2 regions of the Nonomuraea fuscirosea genome follow, and region 1 is predicted to be linked to the other one. Evidence: riboswitches for the same ligand, from Rfam matches in the RefSeq annotation. Region 1 holds a riboswitch; the other holds the start of a gene.
What was found. Region 1 has a riboswitch for S-adenosylmethionine ahead of OIE67_RS46055 (aminotransferase class V-fold PLP-dependent enzyme). Riboswitches for the same ligand answer to the same signal wherever they lie in the genome.
Positions count from the first base shown of each region.

Region 1 (6,909 bases):
GTGAGGATCCACAGGCCGGAGGTGAAGCCCAGCGGGCTGGTGGGCTCGGGGCCCTGCGGCTTCCACTCCAGGATGGTGAAGGCCCAGTGCCACACGACCACGACGATCAGGCTCAGCGCGCGCAGCCAGTCGACGTACTTGTCGCGCTCGGGGGAGGGGGCCGGAGGGGTGGTCACTTGTCGATGTCACCTACCACGAAGAACATGGAGCCGAGGATGGCCACCATGTCGGCCACCAGATGCCCCGGCAGCATCTCGCGCAGCACCTGGATGTTGCTGTAGGAGGCCGAGCGCAGCTTGAGCCGCCACGGCGTCTTGTCGCCCTTCGACACCAGGTAGTAGCCGTTGATCCCGAGCGGGTTCTCCGTCCACGCGTACGTGTGGCCCTCCGGCACCTTGAGCACCTTGGGCAGCCGCTGGTTGACCGGGCCGGGCGGCAGCGAGCGCAGCCGTTCGACGCAGGCGTCCGCCAGGTCCAGCGAGACCTTGAGCTGCTCGAACAGCACCTCGAAGCGGTCGTGGCAGTCGCCCGCGCTCCGCGTGACGACCTTCACCGGCAGCTCGGGATAGGCCAGGTACGGCTCGTCGCGGCGCAGGTCGAAGTCGACGCCCGAGGCGCGGGCGATGGGGCCGCTGACGCCGTACTGCATGATCTGCTCGCGGGTGAGCACGCCCACGCCCCTGGTGCGCGCGATGAAGATCTCGTTGTGCAGGATGAGGTTCTCGATGTCGGGCACGCGGCGGCGGGTCCCGGCGACGGCCTCGCGCACCCGGTCGAGCCAGCCGAGCGGCAGGTCCTCCTTGAGCCCGCCGACCCGGTTGAACATGTAGTGCATGCGCCCGCCGGAGATCTCCTCCATGACGGCCTGGATGCGTTCGCGCTCGTCGAAGGAGTAGAACAGCGGCGTCATCGCGCCCAGCTCCAGGGGATAGGAGCCGAGGAACATCAGGTGGTTGAGCACCCGGTTGAGCTCGGCCAGCAGCGTGCGTGCCCACACGGCCCTGACCGGCGGCTCCATGCCCAGCAGGCGTTCGGCGGCGAGCACCACGCCGAGCTCGTTCGCGAAGCCGGACAGCCAGTCGTGCCGGTTGGCCAGCATGATGATCTGACGGTAGTCACGGACCTCGAACAGCTTCTCCGCGCCCCGGTGCATGTAGCCGATGATCGGCTCGGCGGTGGCGATGCGCTCGCCGTCGAGGGTCAGCCGGAGCCTGAGCACCCCGTGGGTGGACGGGTGCTGCGGGCCGATGTTGAGGATCATGTCCTCGGTGGCCAGCTCTTTCGCGCCCGCGCCGATTCCGACCACTCGTTCCGTCATACGGCAATGCTGCCACCGTCCTCGTACGTGATCCAGCGCGGGGGACGGTCAAGAGATGGTACGGAAACGCATCCCGAAGACGGACATGGGGAGGAATACCGGTAACGGGGGGAGAAAACACCATGAAGAGAGTTCTTTTTGATATCGCAGCCCTGATCGCACGCATCGCCACCGGCGTGATCTTCCTGGCACACGGCTGGCAGAAGTGGCAGGGCGGGCTCGGCGCGACCACTCAAGGGTTCCGTGAGATGGGGATCCCGATGCCGGAGATGGCCGCCGGGTTCTCGACCGTCATCGAGACCGTCGGAGGCGTCTTCCTGATCCTCGGCCTGCTGGTGCGCCCGGTGGCGTTGCTGCTGCTGATCGACATGATCGGCGCGATCGCGTTCGTGCACGGGAGCCACGGCGTGCTGTCGGCGAACAACGGCTGGGAGCTGCCGGGGGCGCTCGGCGCGCTGAGCCTGCTGTTCCTCGCGCTGGGCGGCGGGCGTATCGGGCTGGACGCCATCTTCACCTCGGTCTTCCGCAGGCGCGGGGAGCGGCGGGCGGCCGAGGAGGAACTGGCCGCGCACGCCCCGAGCAGGGGCAGTGCGGCGGGTACCACCGCCGAGGGCACGGCGCCGGCCGGTCGCGCCGGCGGGCCCATGACACCCGCTGAGCGGGACATGTCGGGCGACCGTCCTGAGGTGCCCAGGCAGCCGGCCGCGCCCGACACGACCCGCTCGACCGGCTCCACCGGCTCCACCGGCTCGGGAAGGCTCAACGACGACGACATGAGGGAGATCGACGCGCTCGTCTCCGACGAGCCGCCGCAGCACCACAAGCCGCCGAACCGCTGACCTCCCGGGCGCGCGACCTGAGCCTTCGGGTGTGTGACCCGAGCCTTCGGGTGTGTGACCCGAGCCTTCGGTCACGTGCTCGGAGGACGGCAACGGCGGGTGCGGCCCGTGGCGGGCTCAGCAGCGGGAGACGAGGTCCCGCACGGCCTCGATCAGCCGGTCCACGTGCTCCTGCGTGCTCCCGATGCCGATCGAGGCCCGCACCGCCGAGCCGGTGTCGTCCGCGCAGTCCCCATCGGAGGCGCCGCCGGAGGTGCCCAGCAGGTGCCGGACGAACGGGTGCGCGCAGAACTTCCCGTCACGCACCCCGATGCCGTACTCGCCGGACAGCGCCTCGGCCACCTCCCGCGCCGAGTATCCGGCCACGGTGAACGACACGATGCCGACGCGCGGGTGGTCGTCCCCCCACAGGGACAGCTCCCGTACGCCGTCGATCGAGGCGAGCCCCGAGCGCAGCCGCGCGATCAGCCGCTCCTCCTCGCGCACCAGCGCGGTCCAGCCGGTCGCGGTCAGCGCGTCGCAGGCGGCGGCCAGGGCGATGGCGCCGAGCACGTTCGGGGTGCCGGCCTCGTGCCTGGGCTCGGGGTCGTCGTGCCACTCCACGCTCTCCCCGACCGAGCGCACCGCGCCCCCGCCCTTGAGGTACGGCTCGCCCTCGGCCAGCCAGTCCCTCCGCCCGACGAGCGCGCCGGCCCCGAAGGGCGCGTACAGCTTGTGCCCGGAGAAGGCCACGTAGTCCAGGTCGAGCGCGGTCAGGTTGAGCCGCCGATGCGGTACGAGCTGCGCCGCGTCCACCAGGATCCTGGCCCCGTGCCGATGCGCGATGTGCGCCAGCGCGGCGATCGGCCACAGCTCGCCGGTGACGTTCGAGGCGGCGGTGACGACCAGCAGCTTGGGCCCCTCGATCGCGGCCAGCGCCTCGTCGGCGGCGCGTACGGCCTCGCCCGGGAAGGCGGGCGGCGCCAGCCGCACGGCGTGCCGCCAGGGCAGCAGGGAGGCGTGGTGCTCGGTGTCGAAGACCACCGTGGTGGTGCCCTCGGGCAGGCAGCCGGCCAGCAGGTTCGTGGCGTCGGTGGTGTTGCGGGTGAAGATCACGGAGTCGTCAGGGCGGGCGCCGACGAAGGCCCTGACCGTGTGCCGGGCCTGCTCGTACCGGGCGGTGGTGAGCTGCGAGGCGTAGCCGGCGCCGCGGTGGACGCTGGAGTAGGCCGGGAGCGCGGCGGTGACGGCGGCGCTGACCGGCTCGAGACAGGGGGCGCTGGCCGCGTAGTCCAGGTTGGCGTACCCCACCAGCCTGCCGCCCTTGACCGGCACCTCCAGGTCGGCGCCCAGCACGGCGGGGATGGGCCGGCTCGTTGCGGACGGCGCGGCGGCCTCGGGCGTACGGGTGGAGCTGAAGATCGTCAGAGTGGACACAGGGGTACCTCCTGAAGGGCCATCGGACCCCTGGAAGCAGCCACGGAGCCCGCGCTTGCCCGCCACACCTCGTGACGGACCAGGTCTTCACCCGGGGCACCCCGCCGCGGACGCGAGGGTTGCCGGCCAGCTAGCCGGGGCTTGTCGCTGGCACTCATGACCTACGAGGGGAACTATAACCGACACCCGGGCATGAATCGCAACCCCGCGAACTAATCCGCGGCCCGGCTCGTTGCTACCGGAAACCCCTATCCGCCCCCCGAGTCATGGAGGTATCCGATGCTGGACTGGGTGGCCGATCCGAACATCTGGATCGGCTTCTTCACCCTGGTCGCCCTGGAGATCGTCCTAGGGATCGACAACATCATTTTCATCTCCATCCTCGCCGGGAAGCTGCCCCCTGAGCAGCGCGACAGGGCCCGCGTGCTCGGTCTGGCGGCGGCGCTGGTCAGCCGCCTGCTGCTGCTGTTCGGCCTGTCCTGGGTGGTGCAACTCACCCAGCCGCTGTTCACGGTGCTGGGTCAGGAAATTTCGGGACGTGACCTGATCCTGCTGCTCGGCGGGCTGTTCCTGCTGGGCAAGAGCGTCACCGAGATCCACCACAGCATGGAGAGCCCGGCCGGCAAGGACGGCAAGCAGGCCGCCGCCATCTCCTTCACGTCGGTGATCGTGCAGATCATGGTGCTGGACGTGGTGTTCTCGCTGGACTCCGTGATCACCGCCGTCGGCATGGTGGACGAGCTGGGCGTCATGATCGCGGCGGTCGTGGTGGCCGTGGTGGTGATGCTGTTCGCCTCCGGGCCGATCAGCCGGTTCGTGGACGCGCATCCGACCATCAAGATGCTGGCGCTGTCGTTCCTGGTGCTGATCGGGGTGGTGCTCGTCGCGGAGGGGCTCGACCAGCACATCCCGAAGGGCTACATCTACTTCGCGATGGCGTTCTCGGTCATCGTGGAGCTGCTCAACATCCGGGTCCGCAGCCGGCACGCCAAGAAGCAGCAGGCACACCAAGAAGGGGGAACCCCCTCCTAAGATGAAATAGTGGGCTTTGATCCTTGGAATCCGGATTTCGTGGCGTACCCGTACAACGTGTACGACCAGTTGAGGCGCGAGGCGCCCGTCAGCTACTACGAGCCGACGGGCCAGTGGCTCGTCGCGCGGCACGCCGACGTCAACGCGCTGCTCAGAGACCGCCGGCTGGGCCGCTCCTACCTGCACGTGGCCACCCACGAGGAGTTCGGCAGGCCGGCGGAGCCGGAGTTCCAGGAGCCGTTCTGGCGCGTGATCAGAGCGGGCATGCTCGACGTGGAGCCGCCGGTGCACACCAGGCTGCGCCGGCTGGTCTCCAGGGCGTTCACGCCGCGCATGGTCGAGTCGCTGCGCCCCCGCGTCCGCGCCATCGCGGGGGAGCTGGTCGCGGCGTACGTGGACAAGGGCGGCGGTGATTTGATCGCCGAGGTGGCCGAGCCGCTCCCGGTGACCGTCATCGCGGAGATGCTCGGCATTCCCGGCCAGGACCGCCACCTGCTGCGCCCCTGGTCGGCCGACATCTGCGGCATGTACGAGCTCAACCCCGCCGCCGAGGCCCAGCACACCGCGGTGCGCGCGGCCGAGGAGTTCGCCGGCTACCTCAAGTCCCTGGCCGCCGAACGTCGCCGCGCCCCGGGCGAGGACCTGATCTCGGCGCTCACCCAGATCGACGAGCTGACCGAGGACGAGCTGGTCGGCACCTGCGTGCTGCTGCTCAACGCCGGCCACGAGGCCACCGTGAACGTGACGGGCAACGGCTGGTGGTCGCTGTTCAGGAACCCGGGCGAGCTGGCCAGGCTGCGTGCCGACCGGTCCCTGCTGCCCACCGCCGTCGAGGAGCTGATGCGCTGGGACACGCCGTTGCAGATGTTCGAGCGCTGGGTGCTGGAGGACATCGAGGTGCACGGCGTACGGATCCCGCGCGGCTCGGAGGTGGCGCTGCTGTTCGGCTCGGCGAACCGGGATTCCGCCGTGTTCGAGGACCCGGACCGGCTCGACGTGGGCCGCGCCGACAATCCGCACATCTCGTTCGGCGCGGGCATCCACTTCTGCCTGGGCGCGCCGCTGGCCCGGATCGAGCTGGCGGAGTCGTTCGGCGCGCTGCTGGACCGCGCGGGCACGCTGGAGCTGCGCCAGGAGCCGTCCTGGAAGCCCGGTTACGTCATCCGCGGCCTCCAGAGCCTCGACCTGACCGCCACCGCCTGAGCCGCCACCGCCACCGCCTCAGCCCACCGCCCAGGGCCCGGCGCTTTCGTTCAGCGCTTCTGGCTGAGCCAGCCGAAGCCGCCGAGCCCCGACGGATCGATCAGCTCGCCCTCCTCCGAGGCCCGCGCCAGCGCCCTGAGATAGCCGCGCGGATCGGCCCTGGCCAGGTCGAGCGGCGGACGCGCGCCGGTGATCCCCAGCTCGCGCAGCGCCTCGCGTTGTGTGGACAAGGTTGTGGATATCGCACCGGCCGAGATCCCGGCCGCCGCGCACGCGTCGAGTGCGACATGTGCGGTGATGTCGCAGGTCCCGTCGGGTACGGGAGTGACGACCGCGCCGTCGCGGTAACCGGTCAGCGTGCCGCACAACGGCCGGTTGTCCACAGGGTGTGCATAATCGATGGCGACCGCCCGGCCCCTGCTGAGACGTACCAGGACCGAGGCCCAGGCCTCGTCGCGGGGGCGGCCGATCTCGGCCCGCGAGCCCACGCGGGTCAGCGGCCACCATCGCTCCAGCCAGGCCCGGTCGGCCGGCCGCAGCGGCCCGCCGAGCCGCTCCTCGCCCGTGCGCACGTCGACCAGGATGAGGCGCGGCCCGTCGGCGGTCTGCTCGGCCACGTCGAGCGGCACGTTGTCCAGCCACTCGTTGGCGATGACCAGCCCGGCGATGCCGGCGGGCACCGCGCCGGACCAGCGCACGCGCTCGGGCAGCCCCGGCGGCCTGGGGGACAGGTCGACGGCGGTGACCCGCAGCCGATCGCGCAACTTCGGCTGCGCCGACTCCAGCACCTGGGTGACCAGCACGCCCTCGCCCGCGCCGATGTCGACCAGGTCGAGCACGTCGGGCTCGCCCAGTTCGGCGTCCACTTCCGCCAGCAGCGCCAGCACGGCATCGGCGAAGGCGGCCGAGGCGCTGACCGAGGTGCGGAAGTGGCCTGACGGGCGTTCGCGCAGGTAGAAGCCCTCCTCGCCGTACAGCGCGCGCTCGGTGGCGGCGCGCCAGGTGAGCCACATGTTCTGGACTATCTCATGACTCGCGATGGGTACGCACTGTCATCAACTGACTACTCAATGTCTCCGACTTGCGGTAGCGTTTACCCAT
Region 1 is NZ_CP109074.1:10,030,188-10,037,096, reverse strand. It holds gene OIE67_RS46070 (acyltransferase family protein) at 1-176, opposite strand, end outside; gene OIE67_RS46065 (NADH-quinone oxidoreductase subunit D) at 173-1,318, opposite strand; gene OIE67_RS46060 (DoxX family protein) at 1,441-2,157, shown strand; gene OIE67_RS46055 (aminotransferase class V-fold PLP-dependent enzyme) at 2,275-3,573, opposite strand; SAM riboswitch class IV at 3,620-3,735, opposite strand; gene OIE67_RS46050 (TerC family protein) at 3,853-4,605, shown strand; gene OIE67_RS46045 (cytochrome P450) at 4,615-5,808, shown strand; gene OIE67_RS46040 (SAM-dependent methyltransferase) at 5,859-6,821, opposite strand.

Region 2 (6,909 bases), 400 kb from region 1:
GATCCTGGGCGACCCTGAAGCGACCGCGGACGCGATTCTCGCGATCGCCGACGCCGAGAATCCTCCCCGGCGGATTCTCCTCGGGCACACACTCCCCGAAGTCGAGGACATCTACGCCGAACGGCTTCGCGTGTGGCGGGAGTGGGCATCGGTCACGGAGGCGGCGTTCGGCGAGCGGATCATTCCCGAGCCCGCCTGACGCAAAGGCATGGCTCGACTGGAAGCAGCAGCTGCGGAGCGCATTCTGGGCTTCAAACTCCCTTGAGTGCTGGCGCGGCTCTACGGTGAAACGGTGTGGCGGCTCGTTTCGCGGATCAGATCCAGCCTTCCTCCCAGGCGCGGCGGGCGGCGGCGTGGCGGGAGCCGACGCCCAGTTTGGCCATGGCCGCCGACAGGTAGTTGCGCACCGTGCCGGGCGCGAGGTGCACCTGGGCGGCGATCTCGCTGACCGATGCCCCGGTACGGCAGGCACGCAGCACGTCGAGTTCCCGGTCGGTGAGCGGGCAGGGGCCTTCGGTCAGGGCGGACGCGGCGATGTCGGTGTCGATGTACCGCCGGCCCGCGGCGACGTCGCGGATGATCTCGGCGAGCCGGGACGCCGGCGTGGTCTTGGGCACGAACCCGCTGACGCCGGCCGCCAGGGCGCGGCGCAGCACCCCCGGCCGCGCGTGCCGGGTGACCAGCACGACCCGGGCGCCGGGCAGCGCGGCCATGATCCGTGCGGCGGCATCCAACCCGTCGGCCGGCGGCATCTCCAGGTCGAGCACGGCGATGTCGGGGCGGTGCTCGCGGGCCAGCCGTACCGCGTCGGTGGACGTGGCGGCCTCGGCCACCACGGTGAGGTCGGGTTCCAGCGCCAGCAGCGCGGCCAGGGCGCTGCGCAGCAGGTCCTCGTCGTCGGCGATCAGCAACCGGATCATCGCGCCTCCGCGCTCGCGCCGACCGGCAGGCAGGCGGCCACGACGAAGCTTCCGTGTTCGTGCTCCCAGGTCAGCTCGCCTCCGGCGGCCCGCAGGCGGTCGGCCAGGGTGCGCAGCCCGGTGCCCGCCCCCGAGCCGGGCGGGCCGGTCGCGCCGTCGTTGCGTACCCGCAACCGGGCCAGGCCGTCCGTGAGGCGGTAGTCGACCTCGGCGGCGCGAGCCCGGCTGTGGCGCAGCACGTTGGTGGTGGCCTCTCGCACGACCAGCCCGAGCAGGTGCCGGCACGCGTCGGGGAGCGGCCCGGTGCCCGCGGCGGGCTCGACGTTCATCTGGACCCGGATGTCGGCCGCGGCGAGCACCCGGCCCGCGTTGGCCAGCTCCGCCTCCAGCGTCGTACGGCGGTAGCCCTGCACGACGGCCCGCGTGTCCGAGAGCGCGTCGGTGGCGAGCCGCTGCACCTCCAGCATCTCCGCGGTCGCGCGGGCCGGGTCGGCCGCCGCCAGCCGGGCGGCCAGTTCGCTCTTGCGCGCGATCACCTGTAGGTGGTGACCCTGGATGTCGTGCAGGTCGGCGGCGAACCGCAGCCGTTCCCGGGTGACGGCCAGCTCCCCGTCGAGGCGCCGCGCCGCGTTCAGCCGTTCCGCGATGTCCCACGCCCACAGCGACCCGAGCGTGACCCAGGCGCTGAACGCGACCAGTCCCGGCGGGAACAGCACCGCGCGTACCGGGTCGTCGCCTCCCGCGACCGCGCCCGGCACGGCCGCGGCGGCCATCGCCACGGCGATCAGCGCCCACCGGCGCGGCGGCGGCAGGAACGTCGCGACGACCGACACCGTCATCGCCGGGGCCAACGCCCACAGCGCGTCGTCCCGTACGGCCAGCAGAACGCCCCCGAGCGTGGCCGTACCGGCTGCGCTCGCGGCCATCCACGCCAGGAGCGGGCGGCCGGGGCGCTCGCCGGGTGCGGTGGCGGGGTCGAACGCCAGCCGGCGGTGCAGCAGCACCGCGCAGCACACGGCTGTCACGGCCAGCGCGGCGGCGCCCGCACCCCTGGCCCAGACCGGTACGCCGGAGGCCAGGAGCCCCGCGCCGGCCACGGCGACCAAGAAGAACGCGGTGCTGCCGGTGAGGCTCCACCAGGTGTAGCGGCGGAAACTCCGAAGTGCCGCCGTCCCGCCGTCGGTCCCGTGGTCGCGCACGCAGTCATTGTGACAGCACGCCGCGTCGCGGGCCGGTCGCGATTTCCGCCGCGGTCGTTTCATGACAGTTGTCACGAGATTTAGTGACAAAGCCACGCGCACGCCTGTGGTTTCGGCACTACTGGCGGCCGCCTCCAGCGGCCAGGCTGAGCGCGGTAGATGCCCGGCCCCGTAGGGAGGAACCGCATGGACGGCCCGCCCGCGCACCCCGATCCGTCACCTGTCACCCCATCACCCCACCAGGAGGTCTCCATGGCGAGCGTGTCCCATGGACGCGGGCATCGGGTCCGCCGGTTGCTCGACCGCTGGCCCACGGCGCTGGCTCTGGCGCTGTCCGCGGCGACCTTCGGCGGCACCGAGTCGGACGCGGCGGTGGCGTCGTTCGCGTCGATCCTCGTGCTCCTGCCGTTGCTGTACCTGGTGGTCGCCAAGCTGGAGGCGCGCCGCGCGACGTGGCCGCTGCTCGTGGGCGGGCTGGCCGGCGTCGTCGCGCTGCGCGCGCTGGAGGTGATCGAACCGGCCGTCGTGTTTTCCGCCCTCGCGCTGATCGTCCTGCTCTGGAGCGTCGTGGACGGGCACGTTTTCCGGTCCGGGACGTTCCGGGTGCAGGCGCTGGGGATGCTCGCCTTCGGTGCGCTCGGGCTGATCGGGCTGGCCGTGGATCCGGATCTGGGCCGTTACCTGGTGGCGGCCGGATGGTTCTGCCACGGCGTCTGGGACTTCGTCCACCTGCGGCGGGACAAGGTGGTGGCCCGGTCCTTCGCCGAATGGTGCGGCGTCATCGACGTCGTGATCGCCGCAGAGTTGATCTTCAGGTGGTAGGCCAGGGCCGGGGAAGAACGGGGCGGCCGCTTTGGTTGGATCCGCACTCGCATATGGAGAACCACTTCTGGAAGTCGATGATGTCGTCGAGCGGGAGTTCGGTGAGTTGCTCCTCCAGCCGGATCAGGCGCGCCTTCCTGGTGCCGGTCTCCTGGGCCGACTGTTCGATGAGTGCCCAGAACGCATCCTCGTACCTGGGCGGATGATCGTATGAGCGGTCAGTTCTGCCCAGAGCCGGTGCGGCGGCGTGGCAACCCTGGTCGGTGCGTTCGGTTGGTACGGCAGGGTCGGCGTGCGGTGGCCGGCCCGGTGTCGCGTCACCGTCCGGGACCGGCCCTCAGGCCGCACATGCGGAGCACCGGAGGGCTTCTTGCGCCCGCCGAATGACGTTTGACGCCGCCCTCCCACCGGGGCATGATCTCTACTTCGAGATTCATCCAGAGGATCCGAGGGACCTGGCCCAGCGACGGTCCGGCAACCTGCCCGAAGAAAGGGAAAGGTGCCAACGCCAGGAACGATGAGGAGGGCTCGATGAGCCTGGGGCTTGATGTTCCTTTGCTGCATGGATCGCTCGTTCGGCTGGAGCCACTCGCGATGAGCCACGCGTCGGATCTGAGGCGGGCCGCGGAAGAGGACCGTTCCTCTTACGGTTTCACCTTGGTTCCCCATGCCGCTGAGGTGGAGGCGTACCTGGCGGCCCAGTTCGCTCGTGAGAGCGACGGGCTGACTCCCTTCGCACAGGTTCGGGTGCGCGACGAGATGGCGGTGGGATGCACGGCGTTCTGGGATCCCCGAACATGGCCGGATCGGCAGGATCTGCGCGCCATCGAGGTCGGCTGGACATGGCTCGCGGCATCCGCACAGGGCACCGGAATCAATGCCGAGGCGAAGCTCCTCCTTTTCACGTATGCGTTCGAGACGTTGGGCGTGGCCCGCGTCGACCTGAAGACGGACGCCCGCAACCAGCGGTCGCGCCAGGCGATTGAGAACCTCGGCGCATGCTTCGAGGGCGTGCTGCGCAGTTGGTCACCCTCCTGGGCGCCTGGCGAAGCGGGGTTGCTGCGAGACTCGGCCATGTTCTCTGTGGTCGCTGCTGAGTGGCCGACCGTCAAGCAGGCGCTGCGTGCTCGCCTCGCCAATGCGAGCACCGGGTAGTTCGGGCGTCTTTCCCAGTGACCGGACAGCGCGAGTTGCCTGGGTCGGCGACGAATAAGGCGGACGGGCTGCCCCACCGTCCTCAGCACCGGAAGCGGCGGGCAGCGCAGGCGTAGCCTGCGCCTTCCAGGAGTAGCGTCTGAGCGGAGCGAAGGCCTGCACGGGGTCGAGGCTTGGCTCGACTGGGAGTAGCGGCTGAGCTCCGTGCGCGAAGCGCCCCATCGTGATGACCTTGCGTGCCGGAGGCGCGCTGCAAAGAAGGCAGCCCGAGCGGAGCGAGGACCGCTCGGGGCGGGGTCCCGGGAGGCAACCACGACATCGGGCAACGGGTGGGTGGCTGAGGGCCACCTACCCGAGCCGCTTCGATAGTGGAGCCTAGGAGATTCGAACTCCTGACTTCCTGCTTGCAAAGCAGGCGCTCTGCCAACTGAGCTAAGGCCCCTTCGACGAAGATAGCTTACCGGGCGGTGGAAGCTACCTGCGTCGTACCAAGGTCATCGCTCAGGACCAGATTCGGGAAGTCGGCGATCGAGTCGAGGATGTGGGTTGCGCCGCCCTTGAGCAGGCGTTCCTTGCTGTGGACGCCGGTCATCACCCCGGCCACGATGGAGGCGCCGGCGCGTTTGCCGCAGAGCATGTCGCTTTCCGAGTCGCCGATCACGGCCACCTGGCGGACGTCGGGGACTCCTGAGCGGAGGACCGCGTGGAGGACCATGTCGGGCCAGGGGCGGCCGCGGCCGCCGGCGTCTTCGGGGGAGATGGCCAGGTCGATCTTGTCGTGCCAGCCGAGGACGCTCAGGATGCGGCTCAGGGTGGTGCGGCTGAAGCCGGTGATGAGGGCTAGTTTGATGCCGTTGCCACGGAGTTTGTCGAGGACCTCCATGACTCCGGGCATGGGTACGAGACCCGCCCGCTCCAGCGCTCCCTCGTAGGAGCGTTCGAACGTCAGGTTCGCGGCCTGTGCCTGGGCCTCGTTGCCGGGGAAGATCCCACGGAAGACATCGATCTTGGGGCAGCCCCGGGACCGGTGCACGTGAACCATGGCTCGCGCGTACGCTCCGGTCCCGGGCACTATGCCCTGGGTCGCGATCGCCTCGGCAAAGGCGCGCTCGACCATGGCGATGTCACCGACTGTGGTGCCTGCCAGGTCCAGGCACACCAGCTTGATGGGGACGACGTCACTCATCGCCTCGCCGGTCGGTTAGTTCTCGCTGCCGGTCGCCTCGGTCCAGAGATCGAGCTCTGCGCGGTCGGCCTGCACCTTACGCCAGATCAGCAACCCCCCAAGGGCGATCAGCGCCAGAACGAGCAGCTTCTTCACGGTGTGACCCCACTTCTTCGACGGTCTCACCTGCCGGGGTGAGACCCAACGGTTGACAAGCAGCCTAGCAAGGGATGGCTGGGCTCCCTGTGTTGCGCACGGACCAGATGTGCGGAATGTGCGAAGGACGGGCGTTCAACCCCTGGTGGGGCCGCTTTACCCGTCCCATCTTGGACAACATCCCATGTGACAAAGGTTCGAGCGTGGATGCTTCATGGTTCGTGGTTCTTGATTGGACAACAGCTCGATCATGCCAAAATTCCCCGCTTGATGCGCACAGGGGGATAGGGGACGGGGATCTGTCGCCTGTTCCCAGTCCGTGGTCTCCTCGTGCACGCGGGCGTGGACGCAACCTGGAGACGCGGGCTCTCCTGTGCTGCTGCTCCGGTGGGGTTGGGGTTTGAGAGAGCGCGGAAGGTGAGGGCGGCTCGGGAAGTTGGTCGCTACTCTGCCCGCCCGTGGGCGCGCTTCAGCCGTATCTGAAGTCGAGAAGGTGTTGCGGGTCCTCAACCGACCGCGGACGGCGGCGGCTCGCTGTTCAGGCTCAGGGGGTACGGTGCCAGGTTTCAGGTGGAGCTGTGGGCAGGCCGCCGGCTGCTACGGGGTGGGGCTGGCATGAAGGCGGCGGGCAAGCTCGGTTCGTACGGTCTGGTGCTGGTCGTGGTGTTCGGGGGTGCTCTGGGGGTGGGCACGATGGTCGGCCCGGTGACTCCCCGAGAGGGAGCAAGTGTGGCGGCGGGGGAGGGAGATGGCCATTCCGATCATTCCGGGCATGGGGTCGGTGGCCAGTCCGGTGCGGTGCCCGGTGGGCTGCAGGTGTCCCAGGATGGTTACACGCTCAACCCCATCAGCACGATCGCGACCGGCGCCCCGGCGGAGTTCAGGTTCACCGTGATCGGCCCCGACGGCACCCCGGTCACCGCCTACCAGGTCGAGCACGACAAGAAGATGCACCTCGTCGTCGCCTCCCGCGATCTCACGAGCTTCCAGCACGTGCACCCGAGCATGGCCCCCGACGGCACCTGGTCGGTCGGCCTGGCGGTGCCGAAGGCGGGCTCGTACCGGGCGTTCGCCGACTTCGTCCCCGCCGAAGGGGAGAAGCTCACTCTGGGGGTGGATCTGCAGGTTGCGGGCGACTATCGGCCTGAGCCGCTGCCGCACGTCAGTCGTACGGCGGCGATCGACGACTACACCGTGAACCTCGCGGGGAACATCGTTCCCGGCCAGGCGAGCAAACTGATCATGACCGTCAGCAAGGACGGCGAGCCGGTCGACGATCTGGAGCCCTACCTGGGCGCGTACGGTCACCTGGTCGCCCTGCGCGCCGGCGATCTCGCCTACCTGCACGTGCATCCGGAGGAGAGCGACGAGGCGGGGCCCGAGGTCACGTTCGTCGCCGAAGCCCCTAGTCGGGGCGACTATCGGCTGTTCCTCGACTTCAAGCATGAGGGGAAGGTGCGGACGGCGAGTTTCACGGTGCCGGCGGTGCTGT
Region 2 is NZ_CP109074.1:10,433,845-10,440,753, reverse strand. It holds gene OIE67_RS47965 (SDR family NAD(P)-dependent oxidoreductase) at 1-199, shown strand, start outside; gene OIE67_RS47960 (response regulator transcription factor) at 315-920, opposite strand; gene OIE67_RS47955 (sensor histidine kinase) at 917-2,119, opposite strand; gene OIE67_RS47950 (hypothetical protein) at 2,306-2,941, shown strand; gene OIE67_RS55685 (DUF4240 domain-containing protein) at 2,931-3,173, opposite strand; SAM riboswitch class I at 3,372-3,465, shown strand; gene OIE67_RS47945 (GNAT family N-acetyltransferase) at 3,473-4,096, shown strand; tRNA gene OIE67_RS47940 (tRNA-Ala) at 4,466-4,538, opposite strand; gene OIE67_RS47935 (HAD-IA family hydrolase) at 4,554-5,282, opposite strand; gene OIE67_RS47930 (DLW-39 family protein) at 5,298-5,417, opposite strand; gene OIE67_RS47925 (hypothetical protein) at 6,033-6,909, shown strand, end outside.
Region 2: linked by a shared signal. The riboswitch ahead of OIE67_RS47945 (GNAT family N-acetyltransferase) and the one ahead of OIE67_RS46055 (aminotransferase class V-fold PLP-dependent enzyme) in region 1 are both predicted to bind S-adenosylmethionine.